3 regions of the Arthrobacter sulfonylureivorans genome follow, and region 3 is predicted to be linked to each of the others. Evidence: riboswitches for the same ligand, from Rfam matches in the RefSeq annotation. Region 3 holds a riboswitch; each other region holds the start of a gene.
The links. Region 3 has a riboswitch for S-adenosylmethionine ahead of MNQ99_RS03195 (flavin reductase family protein). Riboswitches for the same ligand answer to the same signal wherever they lie in the genome.
Positions count from the first base shown of each region.

Region 1: another riboswitch for S-adenosylmethionine. It lies ahead of MNQ99_RS15055 (hypothetical protein); the one in region 3 lies ahead of MNQ99_RS03195 (flavin reductase family protein).
Region 2: another riboswitch for S-adenosylmethionine. It lies ahead of MNQ99_RS18125 (O-acetylhomoserine aminocarboxypropyltransferase/cysteine synthase family protein); the one in region 3 lies ahead of MNQ99_RS03195 (flavin reductase family protein).

Region 1 covers NZ_CP093326.1:3,262,503-3,268,983, reverse strand. Annotated here, with positions in the region: gene MNQ99_RS15080 (tryptophan-rich sensory protein) at 1-367, shown strand, start outside; gene MNQ99_RS15075 (Dps family protein) at 493-1,053, shown strand; gene MNQ99_RS15070 (acyl-CoA dehydrogenase family protein) at 1,214-2,098, shown strand; gene MNQ99_RS15065 (PIG-L family deacetylase) at 2,095-3,549, shown strand; gene MNQ99_RS15060 (glycosyltransferase family 2 protein) at 3,546-4,340, shown strand; gene MNQ99_RS15055 (hypothetical protein) at 4,409-4,765, opposite strand; SAM riboswitch class IV at 4,794-4,925, opposite strand; gene MNQ99_RS15050 (helix-turn-helix domain-containing protein) at 5,350-5,676, shown strand; gene MNQ99_RS15045 (IS3 family transposase) at 5,721-6,481, shown strand, end outside.
Region 2 covers NZ_CP093326.1:3,941,830-3,948,310, forward strand. Annotated here, with positions in the region: gene malQ (4-alpha-glucanotransferase) at 1-2,069, opposite strand, end outside; SAM riboswitch class I at 2,429-2,521, shown strand; gene MNQ99_RS18125 (O-acetylhomoserine aminocarboxypropyltransferase/cysteine synthase family protein) at 2,621-4,096, shown strand; gene MNQ99_RS18130 (CoA-binding protein) at 4,093-4,590, shown strand; gene MNQ99_RS18135 (peroxidase family protein) at 4,853-6,481, shown strand, end outside.
Region 3 covers NZ_CP093326.1:655,876-662,356, reverse strand. Annotated here, with positions in the region: gene MNQ99_RS03225 (hypothetical protein) at 1-316, opposite strand, end outside; gene MNQ99_RS03220 (hypothetical protein) at 593-805, shown strand; gene MNQ99_RS03215 (zinc-binding dehydrogenase) at 865-1,839, opposite strand; gene soxR (redox-sensitive transcriptional activator SoxR) at 1,937-2,446, shown strand; gene MNQ99_RS03205 (hypothetical protein) at 2,461-2,664, opposite strand; gene MNQ99_RS03200 (prephenate dehydratase) at 2,769-3,638, shown strand; SAM riboswitch class IV at 3,749-3,863, shown strand; gene MNQ99_RS03195 (flavin reductase family protein) at 3,906-4,412, shown strand; gene MNQ99_RS03190 (aldo/keto reductase) at 4,425-5,414, opposite strand; gene MNQ99_RS03185 (MDR family MFS transporter) at 5,597-6,481, shown strand, end outside.

The DNA.
Region 1 (6,481 bases), 1.4 Mb from region 3:
GGACGCGCTCATCACCGACGGTACGTTCGGCCTCTACCTGGGCTGGGTCACGGTGGCCACGGTGGCCAATGCCGCGGCCGTCCTCGCCGCGTCGGGCGTAGACGGCTTCGGGCTCCCGGTGACCTTGCTGTCGTCGATCGTGCTTGCCCTGGCGGCGGCGGTCGGCGTCGCCACGGCGTTCTACAGCCGCGGCCGGCTGGCCCCGGCGCTGGCCACCAGTTGGGGCCTGGCCTGGATCGCCGTCGGGCGCGTCGACGGTGGATTGGTCGATCAAGGCACCGCCATCGCCGCCGGCATCTGTGCGGCAGTCGTGCTGATCACGGCGGTGGTCATCCGGGTGGTAGCCGGTACCGGCCCCCGCGATTAGTAAGCCTACTGAATTTCGCCCTTGGCTGACGCAGCGTCGTGCGACGGGACGTTTCAGGGGTTCGCCGCTAGGTTGGAAAACAGCAGGATGCCGACAAGCGGCATCGCCGAGCAAGGAGGTTTCTCATGGCGGAAACGACCGGATCTAAGGCAAGCTACACAGTTCCCGGCCTCAAGCTGGAAGAAGGCCGGAAGGTCGCAAAGATCCTGCAGCAGCGTCTCCATGCGCTCAATGACCTGCAGCTCACGCTCAAGCACGCCCACTGGAACGTGGTGGGCCGGGACTTCATCGGGGTCCACGAAATGCTCGATCCGCAGATCGAAAAGGTCCGCGCAATGATTGACGCCGTCGCCGAGCGCATTGCCACCCTGGGCGTCTCCCCGAACGGGCTGCCCGGTGCCCTGGTCAAGGAACGCAGCTGGGACGACTACGACATTCACCGTGCCGGCACCGCCGAGCATCTCGCCGCGCTGGACGTGGTCTACAACGGGGTGGTCGGCAACCACCGCAAGGCCATCGAGACCATCGGCGAGATCGACCCGATCACCGAGGACCTGCTGATCGGCCAGACCGCCGAGCTGGAACTCTTCCAGTGGTTCATGCGCGCGCATCTGGAGAACAGCGCCGGCGAACTGGCCAGCGGCGGCGAGAAGACGGAAAAGGGCGCGGCCAAGAAGACCAAGTAGCCGGCCGCACGCTGTGAAACATAACGGCGCCTTCAGGGTCCGGCAGCAGCTCCAGCTCGAGTGGGGCGCTGCCGGGCCCTTGTTGGCACAAGCTTCTCGGTGCGCGGGTGATCCGCTGCCGCTGCTCCCGATCCTCCGTGCCGCGCCGGACCCTGCGCCTTTGCCCGGAACCGGCAACACCTTGGCCCTGTGGGAGTTCCTCGCCGCGTTGGCCGCCGAGGACCTGACCGCCGCCCGCGCGGTAGAGCCGCATCTGGATGCGGCAGCCATCCTGGCGCAGGCCGGGGTGGAGCTTCCCGCGGGAATAACGTGGGGTGTGTTTGCGGCGGAATCGTCGGGCACCCGGTTGGACGCCAAGCCCAGCAACGACGGCGATGCCTGGCTTTTGTCGGGCACCAAGCCGTGGTGCTCCTTAGCAGCGCAACTGGACCATGCGGTGGTCACGGCCCATGTTGACGGCGGACGCCGGGCGTTCGCGGTGGACCTGACGCAGCCGGCGGTCACCGTTGAACCCGCCGAGTGGATCAGCCGCGGCCTGGCCGCCGTTCCCAGCGGCCCGGTGTCCTTCCAGCAGGCAGGTGCCACCCCGGTCGGTGGAACCGATTGGTATCTGCACCGCCCGGGTTTTGCCTGGGGCGGGATCGGCGTCGCCGCGTGCTGGTTCGGCGGGGCCGTTGGGCTCTTCCGTACCCTCCGGGCAGCCGCGACCTCGCGGACCCCTGATCAGTTGGCGTTGGCCTGGCTGGGCGAAGCGGACCGCTTGTTGGCGGCCGGTGCCGACGTGCTGGCCGCCGCGGCCGCCGCGGTGGACGACGGCGCCGCCGGTGCGGTCCAAGCACACCGCGTCCGTGGCCAGATCGCGGCGATCTGCTCACGGATCCTGGAGATTTGCGGCCACGCGCTGGGCCCGGCACCCATGGTGTGGGACGAGCAGCACGCCCGGCGGGCGGCTGACCTCAGCATCTACCTCCGCCAGCACCATGCAGCCCGCGACGACGCGGCGCTCGGCGCCATGGTCCTGGAACAGCCGGAGCCGGCGTGGTGACCTTCTCCCACATCGAGGCCGGAACCCCCGAAGCCGATTGGCAGGCGGCCGGGATCGACCGGCTGCCTGCGCTGGCCGAGGGCGTCGTCCCGGGGCGCGGCTGCCGGCTGGTGGTGGCCGCGGCGCATCCCGACGACGAGTCACTCGGTGCCGCAGGGCTGATCCACTCCTCGCTGGCCCGGGGAGCGGATGTCACGGTGCTGCTCTGTACTGCCGGCGAAGCCTCTCATCCGGATTCGCCAACGTACTCTGCCGCAGACCTGCGCAGGCTGCGGCTGGCGGAATTCCGTGCCGCGATGCAGGCCTTGGAAACCTCCGCCCAGGCCCAAGCCCAAGCCCAGACTCAGGACCAGGCCCAAGCACAGGCCCAGGCCGAAGCCCAAGCCCGGTCGGGCCTCGGGGCATCCGCCGGCCGGCTGGAATGGCAGTTCCTGGGCATCCCCGATGGGATGGTCGGCCAGCACGCCGACGCCCTGGATGCGGCCTTCGCCAAAGCCCTGGAGGGCCATGCGCACGCGGTCGTTGCTGCGCCCTACCGTCAGGACGGCCACCCGGACCATGAAGCGGTGGGTCGTGCGGCGGCCCGGTCGGCAACGGCCCACCGAGCGGACCTGCTGGAGTTCCCGATCTGGTACTGGCACTGGGCCGATCCGGAGGCCCAGACCAGCTGGACCAACTGGAAGGCTCTACCGCTGTCTGCGCAGGACGCGGCGGCGAAACAGCTGGCCCTGGCCGCCCACGCCTCGCAGACGCAGCCGTTGTCTCCGGCGGCCGGCGACGAGGTGCTGCTCAGCGAGGCATTCCAGGAACACTTTGACCGCGGTGTCGAAGTTTTCGAGTGGACCCCGGCTGGACCCGCCGGCTCGGAGCACGCCGAGCATATCTTTGACCGGCTGTACCGCGGCGACCCGGACCCGTGGAACTACTTGTCCAGTTGGTATGAACGCCGGAAGCGGGCCGTCACTCTGGCGGCCCTTCCCGCCGAACGGTACGGCAACGCCTTGGAGGTTGGCTGCTCCATCGGCGTGCTGACCGCCGAGCTCGCCGCACGCTGCGATCGGCTGATGGCGGTGGACGCCAGCGGCGTTGCACTGGACCAGGCACGCCGCCGGCTGGCGGAGTATAAGAACGTAGAGCTGGTGCAGGCGCAGTTGCCCGCCGGCTGGCCAAGCTCCGCCGCTGATGGCCTGGACTTGGTGGCCATCTCGGAAATCGGCTATTTCCTGAAAGAAACGGAGCTGCGGGAGCTGCTTCGGAAGGTGCAGGAGACCCTGAACCCCGGAGGCCACCTGCTGCTGTGCCACTGGCTGCATCCGATCGATGGCTGGGAACTGGACGGCGAACAGGTCCACGCGATCGCGAAGGAGGCCACCGGCTGGGACGTCGTCGCCCTGCACCGCGAACGGGACTTCCTGCTGGAAGTGCTCCAAGCGCCGGAGCGCGCGCAGTGACCGCCGCGCCCGTGGCCGGCCCCACCGGGGTCATACCCGCAGACTCTGCCGCCGGGGGCCGGGACTCGGCCCCCACGCTGCGGCGCATCGCCGTCGTTGTTCCGGTGCATAACGAGGAGCAACTGCTGGGAAAATGCCTGCGCCGGCTGCGGCGGGCCATGGACGTGCTCCGAGCCGCGCGGCCGGAGTGCGGCGTGAAGCTGGTGGTAGTGCTGGACCGGTGTACCGACCAGTCCGCCAAGATCGCCCGGCATGCGGCCCGGGCGGATGGGCGGATCGCCGTGCTGGCGGGCGACTTCGGCTCCGTCGGTGCCGCGCGGGCAGCCGGAGTCTGCGCCGCGCTGGAGGCCGATGGCCGCAATGCCGCAGCCGAGGAGACCTGGCTTGCCTGCACTGACGCGGACACCTTAGTGCCGGAAGACTGGCTGACTTCCTTTGCGCTGCTGGCCAACGCCGGAGCGGACGCTGTGGCAGGGACGGTGGAACCCGAGACCTCCTCCCTTGCGCCCGGGCTACTGCGTGCCTGGCGCGACAACTACGCCGGACAGGAACCGAGTACCAGGGTGCACGGCGCCAACCTCGGTGTCCGGGCGTCTATGTACCTGGCTGCCGGCGGCTTCCCTGCGCTCGCAGAACATGAGGACGTCCGGCTGGTCGAGGCCATCCGGACGCTCGGCGGCCTGGTGCTGCCGGCGGCGCACCTGCAGGTCACCACCTCGGGCCGGCTGCAGGGCCGGACTCCGGGCGGTTTCGCCGGCTATCTCGCCAACTTGGAAGCGGCCGGCAGCTGACAATGCTTCCGCGCCCGAGCAGGCGCGGAAGCGTTGTCAGGCCACACCTTAGCGCCGGCGTGTCCGGTCTAAGCCCGGCACTCCACTGCCTTGCCAACCGGTCCTAGGTTGAAAAGGCGTCGGTCCACGATCGTCTCGATCGTCAGCACACTAAACCGCGCGTACCAGGTGATGTCGCCGCAGGGGAGGGCCAAGGCCTCGGCGAGGCCCGCCGTGTCATGGTGCCAGTAACACCGCTCCTGGCCCGCGTCGTCCAGACGGACCGTTCCTTCTGCCTCCAGATGAACGGCGACCGGAACTCCAACATCGTCGTGGAGTGCTTTCCGGGCCTGGATCCAATGGACGTTGTGTCCCGGGCCGAACCACGAGCACGGTTCCGTCCTAGTCTGGGGCTCATCGTTGGCTCGGTTTGGGTAGTTGGCCATGCCAGTTCCTTTCAACGGTCCGCCACCGCGGACGCTCTTGCCTGTTCCGGTTGGGGACAGGCCGCTTCTTCATCCGAACCACCCGTGAGGTTGGGGTTGGTGTGCGGCCATGTCGGAGCATTGCCCTCCTTGCCGGAGGGCGGGCGCGCGTCTCGTGAAGCTGCTTTCAGCCTATGTGCCGTCTCTGACAAAATTGCGAGGTATGGCTCGCCTGCGCAGCGGCGGCGGCCGGCAGTTGACGCGGCGTGGTCAGGACGCCGGGCCGGATTGCAGGATTTCCAGGTAGTGCGGGTTCTGCATGATGCCCAGCACGTTGCCGAACGGGTCGACTACCGAGGCCGTGATGAAGCCGTGCCCCCGCTCTGAACTGCTCCCCGAAAGTTGGACTGAGAAATTAGTTCTGACTCTCGGGGAGCAGTTTTATGCAAGACAGCAGTTCGTTATCTGAGGAACAGCGCGAAGCCGCGGTAGCGTTGTTCGAGACCGGTTGGGGTGCTAAGTCCGTGGCAACAAAGCTAGGGGTCCGGGCAAAAGCTGTCAGCCGGCTACATCAGCGGTGGAGAGTGCGCGGAGGTTCGACACTAGTGACCAAGTCAACCAAGCGGCGGTTTTCGTTTGAGTTCAAGCTCGCCGTCGTGCAGCGGTATCTGGCGGGAGAGGGCAAGGTTGCTCTCGCAAAGGAGTTTGAGCTGTCCTCTCCGGATCTGATCAAAAAGTGGGCTCGATACTACCGAAATGACGGTGAAGACGGCCTGCGCCCGAAACCAAAGGGACGACCTAAGTCACCTCCCGAGACAGGGGCGCAGCCAGAGTCCGAGTTGCAGCGGTTGCGCCGTGAGAACGAGCGCCTACGGGCAGAAGTCGCTTTCCTGGGAAAAGTGCAGGCCTTTAGGGACGAGGAACGGCGCTAAAGGTCCGCGCCGTCATCGCCCTCAAGGCCGAACACCGCCTCAACGTGCTCCTGGACGTGGCCGGGCTGGCCCGCGCAACGTTCTTCTATCACCAGGCCCGCCTGCAGACTCCCGATCCGCAAGCCTCCCTCAAAACCGCTATCACCAAGGTCTTCAAGGACAACCACCGCAGGTACGGACACCGCCGCATCCATACAGAATTACTCAAACAAGGGTGGACGATCGCGAAGAAGACCGTGCTGAAGCTAATGCGTGGCCTCGGGCTGGTCTGCAAAGTCCGGCGCAAGAAGCGCTACAACTCCTATCAAGGCGAGCAGGGCTCTGTTGCCCCGAACCTGCTGAACCGGGAATTCGACTCCGAAACCCCGAACGAGAAATGGGTTACTGACGTGACCGAGTTCAGCGTCGGCGACCGGAAGCTCTACCTCTCACCGGTCATGGACCTCTTCGACCGCCAGATCATCTCCTACACCATCGGCATGTCACCGAACCTTGCCCTCACCAACGCCTCGCTGCGAATGGCGTTGATGACGCTCGAGGGCGGGCAGAAACCAATGGTGCATTCAGACCAGGGTTTCCAGTACCAGCATGTCTCGTGGCGCGATCTCCTGAAGGGCGCCGGCGCGATTCAATCAATGTCCCGCAAAGGCAACTGCTACGACAACGCCGTAATGGAGAACTTCTTCGGCCACCTCAAGGAAGAACTCTTCAACCACGTCCGATTCCTCAACACCAACGCGCTGGAAACAGCACTGCACGACTACATCCGCTGGTACAACACCGAAAGGATCTCAACAAAGCTCAA
Region 2 (6,481 bases), 690 kb from region 3:
CCCGGCTGGTTCTGCGTCCGCCGCTCCCCCACGGCGTCCGTCAGGGCAACGCCCAGCAGCACCGACGGGGTCTGGGCGATGAACGCGTGCAACGCCTCCACGGTCCGCTGCTCGCCGGAGGTGCCGGCGCCGCCGTCGTGCTGTGAAGCAGCCGGAACCCGCGAACGCACCAGGGAAAGCACCGACTCCTGGGCTGCCTGATCCAGGGTGCGCTCCTCCTCCACCGGCCGGTTCAGCAGGCCCAGCGAGTCGCGCAGGTCCACATGCTCGCCGGCAAGGTACCCGGCGGTGGGCGGAAGGTCGTGGGTGGTGACGCTGGTGAGGCAGGAGCGGCGGTAGCTCTCCGGCGGCCGGGGCGTGGCGCCGTCGTACTCGAACCACAGGATGGAGGTGCCCAGGATGCCGCGCTCGGCCAGATAGTCCTGCACACCGGGCTCGAAGACCCCGAGGTCCTCGCCGATCACCACGACGCCGGCCCGTTCGGCTTCTAGGGCGAGGATGCCGATCAGGGCCTCGTGGTCGTAGTACACGTAGGCGCCTTCGCCGGGCGGGCCACCGACGGGGATCCACCAGAGCCGGAACAGCCCGAGGATGTGGTCCACCCGGATGCCGCCGGCGTGGCGCAAGATGGTCCGCAGCATGTCCCGGTAGGCGGCATAGCCGGACTCGGCGAGGCGTTCGGGATGCCACGGGGGCTGGGACCAGTTCTGGCCCTGCTGGTTGAACATGTCCGGCGGCGCGCCCACCGAGATGTCGGCGGCCAGCACCTCCTGCAAACTCCAGGCATCGGCGCCGGCAGGATGGACGCCGACCGCGAGGTCATGCACTATCCCGAGGTTCATTCCCGCATCGAGGGCGCGGCGCTGCGCGGCCTCAAGCTGCTCGTCGCACAGCCACTGCAGCCACTCGTGAAACTCGACCCGGTCCTTGAGCGCACTGCGCTGCGATTCGATGAACTCCGGATCCGACCACTCGGGAGCGCCGGGCGGAAGGGTTTCGGCGAGCGCACACCACAGGGCAAAACGCTCCAGCCCCTCGCCTTCTTGAGCACGGAAGGCGTCGAACTGCTGCTGCCGTTCCGCGGACCGAGGTACCGCGAAGACCGCCTCCAGCGCCTGTAGTTTGGCCGCGAAAACGGGATCACGGTCCAGGATGCCGGCGTCGAGGTTCGCGTTGTGGAAATCGTTCCGCAGCGGGATGTCACGGGCTTCAGGCACGTCCTCGACCCGCAGGTAGATCGGGTTGACGAAGCGGCGCGTTGCGGGCAGGTAGGGCGAGGGCTCCACCGGCGGCTTGGGCTGTGCCGCGTGCAGCGGGTTGATCAGGACGAACCCGGCGCCCTTGGCGGCAGCCGTTTCGGCCAGCACGGCCAGGTCGTCAAGATCGCCGATGCCCCAGGACGACCGCGAGCGCACCGAGTACAGCTGCGCCATCAGGCCCCAGCTTCGGTCAAGCCGATCGGCGGTGGTGAGCCGTTGCGGGGTGACCACCAGCGCGCACTGCGCCTGGCTGCCGGGCGTCGCCGGGGGATGGCTGCCGGGCGTCGCCGGGGAATGGCTGGTGAGACGCCCGGTTCGGGGCCGGTCGGTTGCGGTCTGGCCGGCTCCGGCCTGGCCGGTTGGAGCCTGGTCGGCTCCGGCCTCGGTCACCTCGAGTGTGTGCCAGCCCAGCGGGAGGTCGGCCGGCACCACCGCGGCCAGGCGATCACGCGGAACGCCCACTGCCTCATGCGGCCCGCCGACCACCACCTCGACGTCGCGGCGCGACCCGTCCTCCAATACGATCTGCACCCGGGGGCGGGCGCCCGGGCTCACATTTACCGGCACCTCAGCGGCGTCTCCTTGGCGGACGACGACGGCGGGCGGCAGCGTGCGCTGCAACGGCGCGAGTTCCGCGGCCCGGAGGGAGACGGTGACATCGTCGTCGGTCTCGCAGGGGACACCCAGCGCGGTGAGGACAGCAACCAGCGTTGCCGGGCCGACCGCTTGCTCAATGCCGTCCCAACCGCGGAAAGTAGTGCCGACGCCGTGTTCCCGTGCGAGGCGCTGCAGCGCCGTGAGCTCAGCCATGCACCCAATCTACGGGAACCGCCCGGGCCTGTCGGGAGTCTGCGCACCACCCTGGCCCGTGCCGGGAAGTCTGCGAACCCACCCGGACCTGTGCCGGGAAGTCTGCGAACCCACCCGGACCTGTGCCGGGAAGTCTGCGAACCCACCCGGACCTGTGCCGGGAAGTCTGCGAACCCACCCGGACCTGTGCCGGGGAGTCTGCTAACCCACCCGGACCGGTGGGTTTCTGCGAACCAGGCAGCAGGTGTGGGTTCCGGGCCCACCTGCGGCAAGCACCGCCGTCGTACTGGGAATTCAAGGCAAGACGCAACGCGGCTCAACAATTTTGGCGGCTACGGCGGAAGTTGCGAGAATGGACGGGACCATCCCGAGCGGTTGAGAGATCTGGCTCTTTGACACCGCAGCAACCATCCGGCCAACCGGAAAGGTGCTACCGCCAGAAGCGATGGAGAGAGCGCAAGCAATCTTTGATCCGGATGGCGCCCCCGCATCCGGGCGCGCCGCCAGGACCGTCATTGCCTCGGGAACCTAAGTTTTTAAGGAGCTGCCTGATGGCTGAACGCACATTCGGTTTCCGCACCCGTGCCCTGCACGCCGGCGGCACGCCCGACGCCGAGCACGGCGCGCGGGCCGTGCCGATCTACCAGAGCACGTCGTTCGTGTTCAAGGACACCGACGACGCCGCGAACCTTTTCGCGCTGCAGAAGTACGGCAACATCTACTCCCGCATCGGCAACCCCACGGTGGCCGCGTTCGAGGAGCGCATTGCCTCGCTTGAGGGCGGCATCGGCGCGGTGGCCACGTCGTCGGGCATGGCCGCCGAGTTCATCACCTTCGCGGCGTTGGCCGGCGCGGGCGACCACATTGTGGCCTCGTCCAAGCTCTACGGCGGCACCATCACCCAGCTGGACGTGACGCTGCGCCGGTTCGGCGTGGAGACCACGTTCGTTGACTCCACCGACCCGGCCGACTTCGCCGCGGCCATCCGCGAGAACACCAAGGCGGTCTACACCGAGATCGTGGCCAATCCGTCCGGCGACATCGCCGATCTGGCAGGCCTTGCCGCGGTGGCGCACGACGCCGGCCTCCCTCTGGTGGTGGACGCCACCTTGAGCACTCCCTACCTGATCCGGCCGATCGAGCACGGCGCGGACATTGTGATCCACTCCGCCACCAAGTTCCTGGGCGGGCACGGCACCACGCTGGGCGGCGTCGTCGTCGAATCCGGGCGTTTCAACTGGGGCAATGGCAAGTTCCCGCAGATGACCGAGCCGGTGGCCAGCTACGGCAATGTGTCCTGGTGGGGCAACTTCGGCGAGTACGGCTTCCTCACCAAGCTGCGCTCCGAGCAACTGCGCGACATCGGGCCGTCGCTGTCCGCGCAGTCCGCGTTCCAGCTGCTGCAGGGCGTGGAAACGCTGGCGCAGCGGATGGACGAGCACCTGGCCAACGCCCGCAAGGTGGCCGAGTGGCTGGAGGCCGACGAGCGCGTCTCGTGGGTCAGCTACGCCGGCCTGCCGGCGCACCCGCACTACGAGCGTGGCCGGCATTACCTGCCCAAGGGCGTGGGCTCGGTGTTCAGTTTCGGCGTCAAGGGCGGCCGGGTGGCGGGCCAGAAGTTCATCGAATCGCTGCAGCTAGCCAGCCACCTGGCCAACATTGGCGACGCCCGTACCCTGGTACTGCACCCGGGATCGACCACGCACCAGCAGCTCACCGCCGACCAGTTGGTGGCCGCCGGCGTGCCCGAAGACCTGATCCGCATCTCCGTGGGGCTGGAAGACGTGGACGATATCCTCTGGGACCTGGACCAGGCCCTCGCGCTCTCGCAGCAGGCCGGCGCCGAGCACGGCCCGAGCCGTGACCATGAGGACGACACTTTCGACACCTCCGAGTTCGCCTCGCCCACCTACGCGGGCGAGGCGTGCACCATCCCGGCCGCGCGCGCCGCGCGGACGGAGCCGGGAACCCGTGTTGTCGAGTCAGTGGAAGAACTGATCGAAGCCGAAGAAGGAGCCGCCAAGTGACCGCCACAGCAGAACGCGCGTGGGTGGGACCCTCCGCCCCGGAACGGTTGAACATTCTGCGCAACACCAAGTCCATCGCCATCGTCGGTGCCTCGGACAAGCCCAGCCGCGCCAGCTACTTCGTGGCCACATATCTGCTGTCCAGCTCGCCGTACAAGGTCTACTTTGTGAATCCAGTGGCCAAAGAGATCTTGGGCCAGCCGGTCTACAAGTCGCTGGCGGACCTGCCCGAGGTCCCGGACCTGGTGGACGTGTTCCGCAAGCACGACGACCTGCCCACCGTGCTGGAGGAGACGCTGGCCGTCGGCGCCAAGACCATCTGGCTGCAGCTGGGCTCCTGGCACGAGGAGGTCGCGGCCAAGGCCGAGGCCGCCGGCCTAAACGTGGTAATGGACCGCTGCGTCAAGATCGAGCACGCCCGCTTCCACGGCGGCCTGCACTTGGCCGGCTTCGACACCGGCGTGATCTCCTCCAAGCGCCAGCTGACCGCTTAGAAGTACCCCGGTTGGCGGCGTCCCACAAACGCGCCCCGACACAGCAGGAAGCCCGCCCGGATGACAGTCCTTCCCTTGGGAAGGCGCTCATCCGGGCGGGCTTATTTAACGTGCCCAAACTTTTCCAAAGGTCACGATGGAAGTCTCCACGGCATGGCGCACTGATCGGTTGAGCTGGACGCTGGACCGCGCTCACGCCTGTTATGAGGATCAAACACGGGCCCGGCCGCGAGCCGGACCGGCAAATTGGGGAGACATGATCATGGCCAAATCGCCGCGGCACGCTAAACGGCGCCGCCCGGCCGGAAAACAGATCACCGCACTAGCCTCGGCGAGTGCAGTCGTCTTGTCCGGCATACTCTTACCTTTAAGCACAGCCTCGGCTGCACCACCGCCGGGCCAGGACTTCAACGTTTCGCAGGGCGATCTTGAGTTCATCATCAAGCAGATCGAGATTTCGGAGGCGCACGCCGAAGACACGCTGGCCAATCCAAACTCGTCACCGCTGTGTAAGTCGACCGCGAAGTTTGATATCCCGAGCCAGACCCACATCGACCTCGACGGTGATCCCTGCGTGGGCTCGCCGCTGCTGCCGTACGGGCTGCGGACCGTCGACGGCCGGTGGAACAACCTGATGCCCGCCCAAGACCGCCACGGAAGTGCGCTGACCACCTTCCCGCGTCTGCTCGATCCCCAGTACCGGCAGGCGGAGACCATTCCGCCGTTCGCTCCCGGCTACAACCCGGACGAACCGGACGCGACCACCAGCTACGAGCAGACAGACGGCTTCGTCTACGACTCCGAACCGCGCACCGTCAGCAACTTGATCGTGGATCAGACCACGGACAATCCCGCTGCCGTCGCAGTCTCCGAGCGGGTGGAGGGCTCTGGCAAGGTCGATCCCTCCGCGGTGGGCCGGGTTGCCGGCCCCGATCGGTATACGACCGCAGCCCAGCTGAGTTTTGCCAATTTCGGGGCCGGCGTCCCGGTGGTTTACCTGGCCACCGGCGAGAACTTCCCGGATGCCTTGGCCGCCGGTCCGGCGGCCGCCGCCGGCAAGGGACCGCTGCTGCTGACGAATCGTGCCGGCCTCCCGCAGGCCACGGCGGACGAGCTGGCACGGCTGAATCCGGCCCGCATCGTCGTCGTCGGCGGGGAAGGCAGCGTCAGCGGTGCGGTCTTCAATCAGTTGGTCGCGGCCCATCCCAGCGCAACCATTGACCGTATTGCCGGTTCCAGCCGGTACGCGACCTCCGCGGCGATCAGCGCGGATGTCTTCGCCGAAGGACTGGCCAAGGTCTACATCGCCACCGGTGACAACTTCCCGGACTCCCTTTCCGGCGCCGCTCCGGCAGCCCGGGACGGAAGCCCCGTCCTGCTTGTGGAACGCAACGCCATCCCCGCCGAGGTAAAGGCGGAGCTGGAGCGCCTGGCCCCCACGGATATCGTGGTCCTCGGCGGCGAGCCAACCGTCACGGCAGCCGTCCAGTCGCAGCTCGCCAGCTATACGAACGGCGGGTCCGTCACTCGTCTGGCCGGTCCCGACCGGTTCGCGACGTCGGCAGCCATCTCGGCGGCCAGCTATGCACCGGCCACCTCGGATGTCTTCATCACCACCGGCATGAATTTCCCCGACGCGCTGGGGGCTGTCCCGGTGGCGGGGCAGCGCAAGGCACCGTTGTTGTTGGTCCCGCAGTCGGGCAAACTGCCGGCTACCACCGTGGAGGAGCTCAAGCGCTTGAACCCTGACCGGGTCACCGTGCTCGGCGGTCCGACGACCGTCAGCGAAGGGATCCAGGCTGAAATCCAATCACTTCTCAGCGGCACCAAGATCTTCATCCCGGACGTCGCCACGGATGAAGGGCTGTCCGCGTCGGCTACATCGCTGTTC
Region 3 (6,481 bases):
GCGCCGGGTGTGGTGCGGCCGCGATCCCCAGCTGCAACGTCCGGAACCAGCCGTCGTACCGCTGGTCGGCACGCTTCACGGCGCGCGAAATCCCTACCGTCAGCAGCACAAAGCCGGCGATCGAAACCATCGCGAACAGCACCGCAAAGCCGGTGTAGACGTCCGCGTTCGAGCTGTAGAACACGCTGGTGGCCTCCCGGAAGGACTCGCGGACTGCCGAGGCCCACATCCATCCGCTCATCGCACCTCCAGCAACAAAGAGGACAATGCCCCATACGGTCAGGCCGGCAGCTGGCGGGAAGTAGCGGTAGCTCATGCTTCCCACTATCGGCAACCCGCCCCGGTTACGTCGGTCCCCACTACGTATTCTTGACCACACTCCTCAGCCGCCGATCCCGCCAAATCCGCGCCAGAGCTGCTGAATCGCGAAAGAAGTTACACGGCACGCCGCTTGAAAATTCATCTGATGTCCATTGGAATGGCAGAATGTAAACCTCCATGCACCGTTCCGCATGGCACCACGTTCCGGCCGGAAGCTACCCATCCCGCACTTTCTCCTCTGCGGCGGCCTCCGGTCACGAAAGGCAGAACCATGGCCACGACTTTGGCTACCAAGTCTTTGACGGCACAGACGGCCTCCGAGGCCCACGACCTCCTCAATGCTGCGGTGGAAGAATTGCAATCAATCGCAGCCATCGACGGCGATTGCGGCATTCTGGTCACCCGCACCGGACCCGGGCAGTTCACTGTGGAACTGAGCGACGACGTGCCCTACGGCATCACCCAGGAATCCGACCTCGACTAGGACCCGCCACGCCGGCTGGGCCCACCAGCACGGGCCGCCGCGGGCCTTGACTCCCGAATCTAGGCTGCTAACCCGTCGGCAAGCAGGACCACCTTGCCGAAGCTTTCCCTCGCCTCCAGCGCACGGTGCGCCTCGGCTGCCTGCGACAGCGGGAAGCCGGTGTCCGTCAGCGGGGTCCGTGTGCCGTCCGCCGCGCGTTCCAGCGCTTCCGCCTCCAGCGAGCGCAGCCCTCCTACGCGCGCTGTGAGGGCCGGCCCCAACACCGTGACCGCCGTCTTCCCCTCGTGCCGGTACGTGTTTTCCTCACCCGACGACCAGCCGAACACCAGTTGGGTTCCGCCATCGGCCAGCAGCTCAAAGGCGATCCGCCCCACCTCTCCGCCCACGCCGTCGTACACCACGGTGGGGCGGCCGAGTTTCCGCAGTTGCTGCTGCCAGCCCCGGACACGGTAATCAATAACGACGCCGGCGCCCGCCTTCAGCGCATGGGCCGCCTTCGCCGGCCCGCCGGCAAGTCCGATCACGGTGGCCCCGGCGTTCCGCGCCGCTTGAACCAACAGGATGCCCAGCCCGCCGGCGGCCGACGGAATCAGTACAGTGTCCTCGGCGCTCAGCGTGAGCTGGTCGAGAATGCCGGCGGCGGTCCGGCCGGTGCCGATCGCAGCGACCGCGGCGTCAAAGCCCAGGCCCGCGGTCAGCTCATGCAGGGAGTCCACTGCCGCCAGCGCCTGGTCAGCGTAGCCGCCGCTGGCCATGCCCAGATGAACGGCCACCCGCTTGCCCAGCCACTGCGCGTCCACCCCTGGCCCCACCCGGTCCACCACACCGGCCACTTCCCGGCCCGGGACCATCGGCAGCTCCGGCCGGGGCATCGCACCGAAGTTGGTGCCGCTGCGGATGCTGGTATCGAGCAAGTGCACACCGCTGGCGCTGACGGCAATGCGCACCTCACCGGCATGGGGAGCAAGATCCGGAAGCTCCTCGTAGACCAAAACCTCGGGGCCGCCGAATTCGCGCTGGACTATTGCGTGCATAGTTTCTCCTTGGGTCTGCAGTCCGCAACTACGGGATTTCCCCAGTGGACAACCTCAACTAGGCTTCAGGTCAAGAGGATGGAGGGCGACCATCACCATGCCCGCGGCAAACTTAAAGGAACTGACCCCCGGCGAGCTGTCCGAGCGCAGCGGGGCTGCCGTTTCCGCACTTCATTTTTATGAACGGGAAGGGCTGATCAGCAGCCGTCGCACGTCCGGAAACCAGCGGCGCTATCCGCGGCACATGCTGCGCCGAGTCGCGTTCATCCGGGTCTCGCAGCAGGTGGGCATTCCGCTGCGGGAGATCAAGGCGGCGCTGGACTCGCTGCCACAGGACAGGGCGCCCACCAAGGCCAACTGGGCGAGGCTGTCTGCGGGATGGCGGGATCATCTGGACGCGCGGATCGATGAACTGCAGCGGTTGCGCGACGATCTCACCGGCTGCATCGGCTGTGGCTGCCTCTCCTTACGAACCTGCACGCTCAACAATCCGGCCGACCGGCTGGGGCAAAACGGCCCGGGAGCGCGCCGGCTGTTGCCGAAGGGTCCGCTGGTTGGTCCTGCGGACGACCCCGAAGCCAGCACTATTGGCCAGCCCTTTGGTTGACCCGGGGGCCGGCCCTACCGCCTCCCGGACCGCCTGGCTGCAATAGCCATGCCGGCCAGCGCTCCGGCGCCGATCAGCAGCACCACAGACATTACGATCAGCGGCGGCATCATGTCCAGCCCCATGATGGACGGCATCACGGTCAGACTGACGGCGAAGAGGGCGACGACGGCGGCAGCGAGCCAGAGGGCAACGGCACGGGGGTTGGATCCTTCCACGCCCTCCACTGTATCGGCGTATCGCTCCATCACTCCGGCTTTGTGACGGCGGCCGGACCCCGCCGAATAATGCCCCGGGCTGTCCCGGTGGGATAATTTCGCCCATGGCTCCAGCAATCGCATACCAAGGTGAACCCGGCTCGAACTCGCATATGGCGTGCCTTGCGGTCCGGCCCGGCTGGGACGCGGTGCCGTGCGCCAGCTTTGAAGACGCCTTCGCCGCCGTCACAAGCGGGGAGGCCGAACTGGCCATGATCCCCATTGACAACTCGATCGCCGGCCGGGTGGCGGACATCCATGCCCTGCTGCCCAGGACCACGCTGCAGATCGTGGAGGAATTCTTCCTGCCCATCCGCTTCAGTCTGCTGGGCATTCCGGGGGCCACGGTGGAACAGGCCCGTGAAGTGCACAGCCACATCCATGCGTTGGGACAGTGCCGCAAGCTGATCCGCCGCTTGGGGCTGACGCCGGTCATCGCGGGTGATACCGCCGGCTCCGCCCGTGAGGTAGCCGAATGGAACGATCCGACCAAGGTCTCGCTCGCGCCCCCCATGGCCGCAGAACTTTATGGCTTGGAAGTCTTCGCCGAGAAAGTGGAAGACGATCCAACGAACACCACCCGGTTCGTGGTGCTGGCCGACCGTCGGCCCGTGCCCAGCCGCGAGGAGCTGCCCGGTCCCGCGGTGACCAGCTTTGTCTTCCGGGTGCGGAACGTTCCCTCGGCGCTCTACAAGGCACTCGGCGGCTTCGCGACCAACGGCATCAATATGACCCGGCTGGAGAGCTACATGGTCGGCGGCGAATTCGCGGCCACCATGTTCATGGTGGACGTCGAAGGCCATCCGGAGGACCAGTCAATGGTCCATGCCTTCGAGGAACTGGAATTTTTCACCACCGAAATCCGGATTCTGGGCGTCTATCCCGCGCATCCGTTCCGGCTGCACCGCGACGCGGAACAGCCGGTCGACGCCTAAGGCAGCGGAGCCCCGTGCCGATGCCTGGCACGCGGAGTTCTTGACGGAGTTCTTAACGAACTGTTACCCGCGTTTGACCGGGGCCACGTCCCGCTCTTACCTTGGAAATGAATCACGAGCGCCAACTTCACAGCCCTGGCTAGTTGGCCGGCAACCCTCTACCGTAGCGGGGTGCTCCAGGTGATGATTCGGCCCGCCGGGTTTGTCGGCAGGCAAGTACGCGTATCCTCCGGCAGCAGCGGATGCGCCTGAGTCCCAAGGATGGCCATGTCCCTGCACAACGACTTGACCCCGAACACCCTGCGCTCCGCCTTCGGGCGCTTTCCCTCCGGAATCGCAGCGCTCTGCGCCGTCATCGACGGCAAGCCGCAAGGCATCGTCGCCTCCTCCTTCACCGTGGGCGTTTCGCTGGAGCCGCCGCTGGTGATGTTCGCTGTCCAGAACACCTCCCGGACCTGGCCGCTGGTCCGGCACGCCGGCCGGATCGGTGTTTCGGTGCTGGGCACGGAGCACGACGGCGTCTGCCGCCAGATTGCTTCCAAGAACGGCGACCGCTTCGCCGGGCTGAGCCTGCACCGCACCGACCAGGACGCGCTATTCCTCAACGACGCAGCGTTGTGGCTGGATTGCTCAGTGCATCAGGAGTTCCCGGCCGGTGACCATCAGGTGGTGCTGCTGGAGGTACACGGACTGAGCACGCACGACGGCGCCCACGATCCGCTGGTCTTCCACGACTCCGCGTTCCGCCGGCTGGTACAGCCCGCGTTCGTCTAGGGCAGCGTTCGTTTAGGGCAGCGGGCGCCCTCGGGCCGCCACCCACAGCGCGTACCATTCCTGCCGGGTCATTGCGGCGCCGATCTCCTCGGCCTGGGCGCAGGCCTTGATCCGATCCGCATTGCTGGTTCCAACGACCGGCCGGATCTGGGCCGGATGGCGCAGCAGCCAGCCCAGCACCACCGCTTCCTGCGTGCAGCCCTTGTCCCGGGCCAATTCGGAGACCAGAGCAGCCGTCGCCCCATCCGCGGCTGCCGCACCACCGTCGCCAGCGGTGCCGTCGGCGCCGTCGGCACGCTCCGCCGGCCGGCCGCTGTAGCGGCCCCGCGCCAGCGAGCCCCAGGCCTGCAGCTCCACCGCGTGGGCAGCACAGTACTCCAGGGTGCCGTGCGGGAAGCTGACGGCCGCGCCTTCCGGGTGGTTGACCAGCACGCCTGATTCAAGCCAGTCCCGCCGGTACAGGCTCATTTCCAGTTGGTTCACCGTGAGTGGCTCGTCCAGCGCGGTCTGCAGCCACCGCATCTGCTCGCCGGACATGTTCGAGACACCCAGGCGGCGGACCTTCCCGGCGAGCCTGAGGCCGCTGAACGCCGCGGCAATCTCTTCGGCCGGGGCCAGCGGATCCGGCCGGTGGATCAGCAGCGTGTCCAAGTGATCCGTGTGCAGGCGGCGCAGGCTCTCCTCGGTGCCGGCCACGATCGCCGCGCGGGATGAGTCATACTGGCCGACCAGCCCGGGAACCGGCAGCCGGATGCCGCATTTGCTCTGCAGCTGGATGGTTTGCCGGAGGTCCGGACGCTCGGCCAGCACGCGGCCGAAAGCGGCCTCCGCCTTGCCGTGGGCATAGATGTCGGCGTGGTCGAAAATCCTGATGCCGATGTCCACCGCCGCCTCCACGGCCGTGTGGGCCGCGGCGATGTCGGCTGCCTCCAACGGGCCGCTCCCCCAGCCACCGCCCAAACCCATAGCGCCGAAGATCAGGCGGGATCCGGCGTCGTCCATTGGTGTGTCCCTTCGCTGGGCAGGCTTCCAGCCTACGTCAGCGCCGTGCCGAAAGCCGTGCCGAAATCGGGGGTTGTGCCGCTCCGCGGACGGCAGTACGGTAGCAGTCGCGGGGCGGATAGCGTCCCCAGGCAACCATCATCAGGCCGCCTGCGCCACCCGCACCGCCAGGAAGTTTCACCATGGCAGTTCCTCCCAGCCCGGACCGGGGCCCTCAGCCCTTCGGTCCTTCAACCGCACCGGTTTCCGCACGCACGGATCAGGACCGGGACCATATCCGGGACCGCGCGGCCACCCCGCAGCCGCGGATCATGGTGGTGTTCCTGGGCCTGATGCTCGCCGTCCTGCTGGCCGCGCTGGACCAGACCATCGTGGCGACCGCGCTGCCCACGATCGTCGGGGATTTGAACGGGCTGGAGCACATCTCCTGGGTGATCACCGCCTACATTCTGGCCGCCACCATCGGGCTGCCGATTTATGGCAAGCTCGGCGACCTGTTCGGCCGCAAGAGCATCTTCATCTTCGCGATCGCGGTGTTCCTGGGCGGCTCCATGCTCTCCGGCATGGCCCAGAGCATGCCGCAGCTGATCGCCTTCCGCGCCATCCAGGGGGTTGGCGGCGGCGGGTTGATGATCGGCGCCCAAGCGATCATCGGCGACCTTGTTTCGCCGCGCGAGCGGGGCAAGTACATGGGCCTGATCGGGGCGGCGTTCGGTCTCGCCTCGGTCAGCGGACCGCTGCTGGGCGGGTTCATCACCGACCATTGGAACTGGCGCTGGATCTTCTACATCAACCTGCCGCTGGGGGCCGCGGCGCTGGCCGTCATCTCCACCACCCTGCACCTGCGTAAACCTGGCGGTCCGCGGCCCAAGCTGGACTATCTGGGCACCTTCCTGCTGGCGGTCGCCAGTGCGGCCGTCATCCTGTTCACCAGCTGGGGCGGGACCACCTACCCCTGGGACAGCCCGGTGATCATCGTGCTCGGCGCGGTCACGGTGGTCGCCTCGGTGTTGTTCGTGCTGGCCGAACGCCGGGCCGTGGAACCGGTGCTGCCGCTGCGGCTGTTC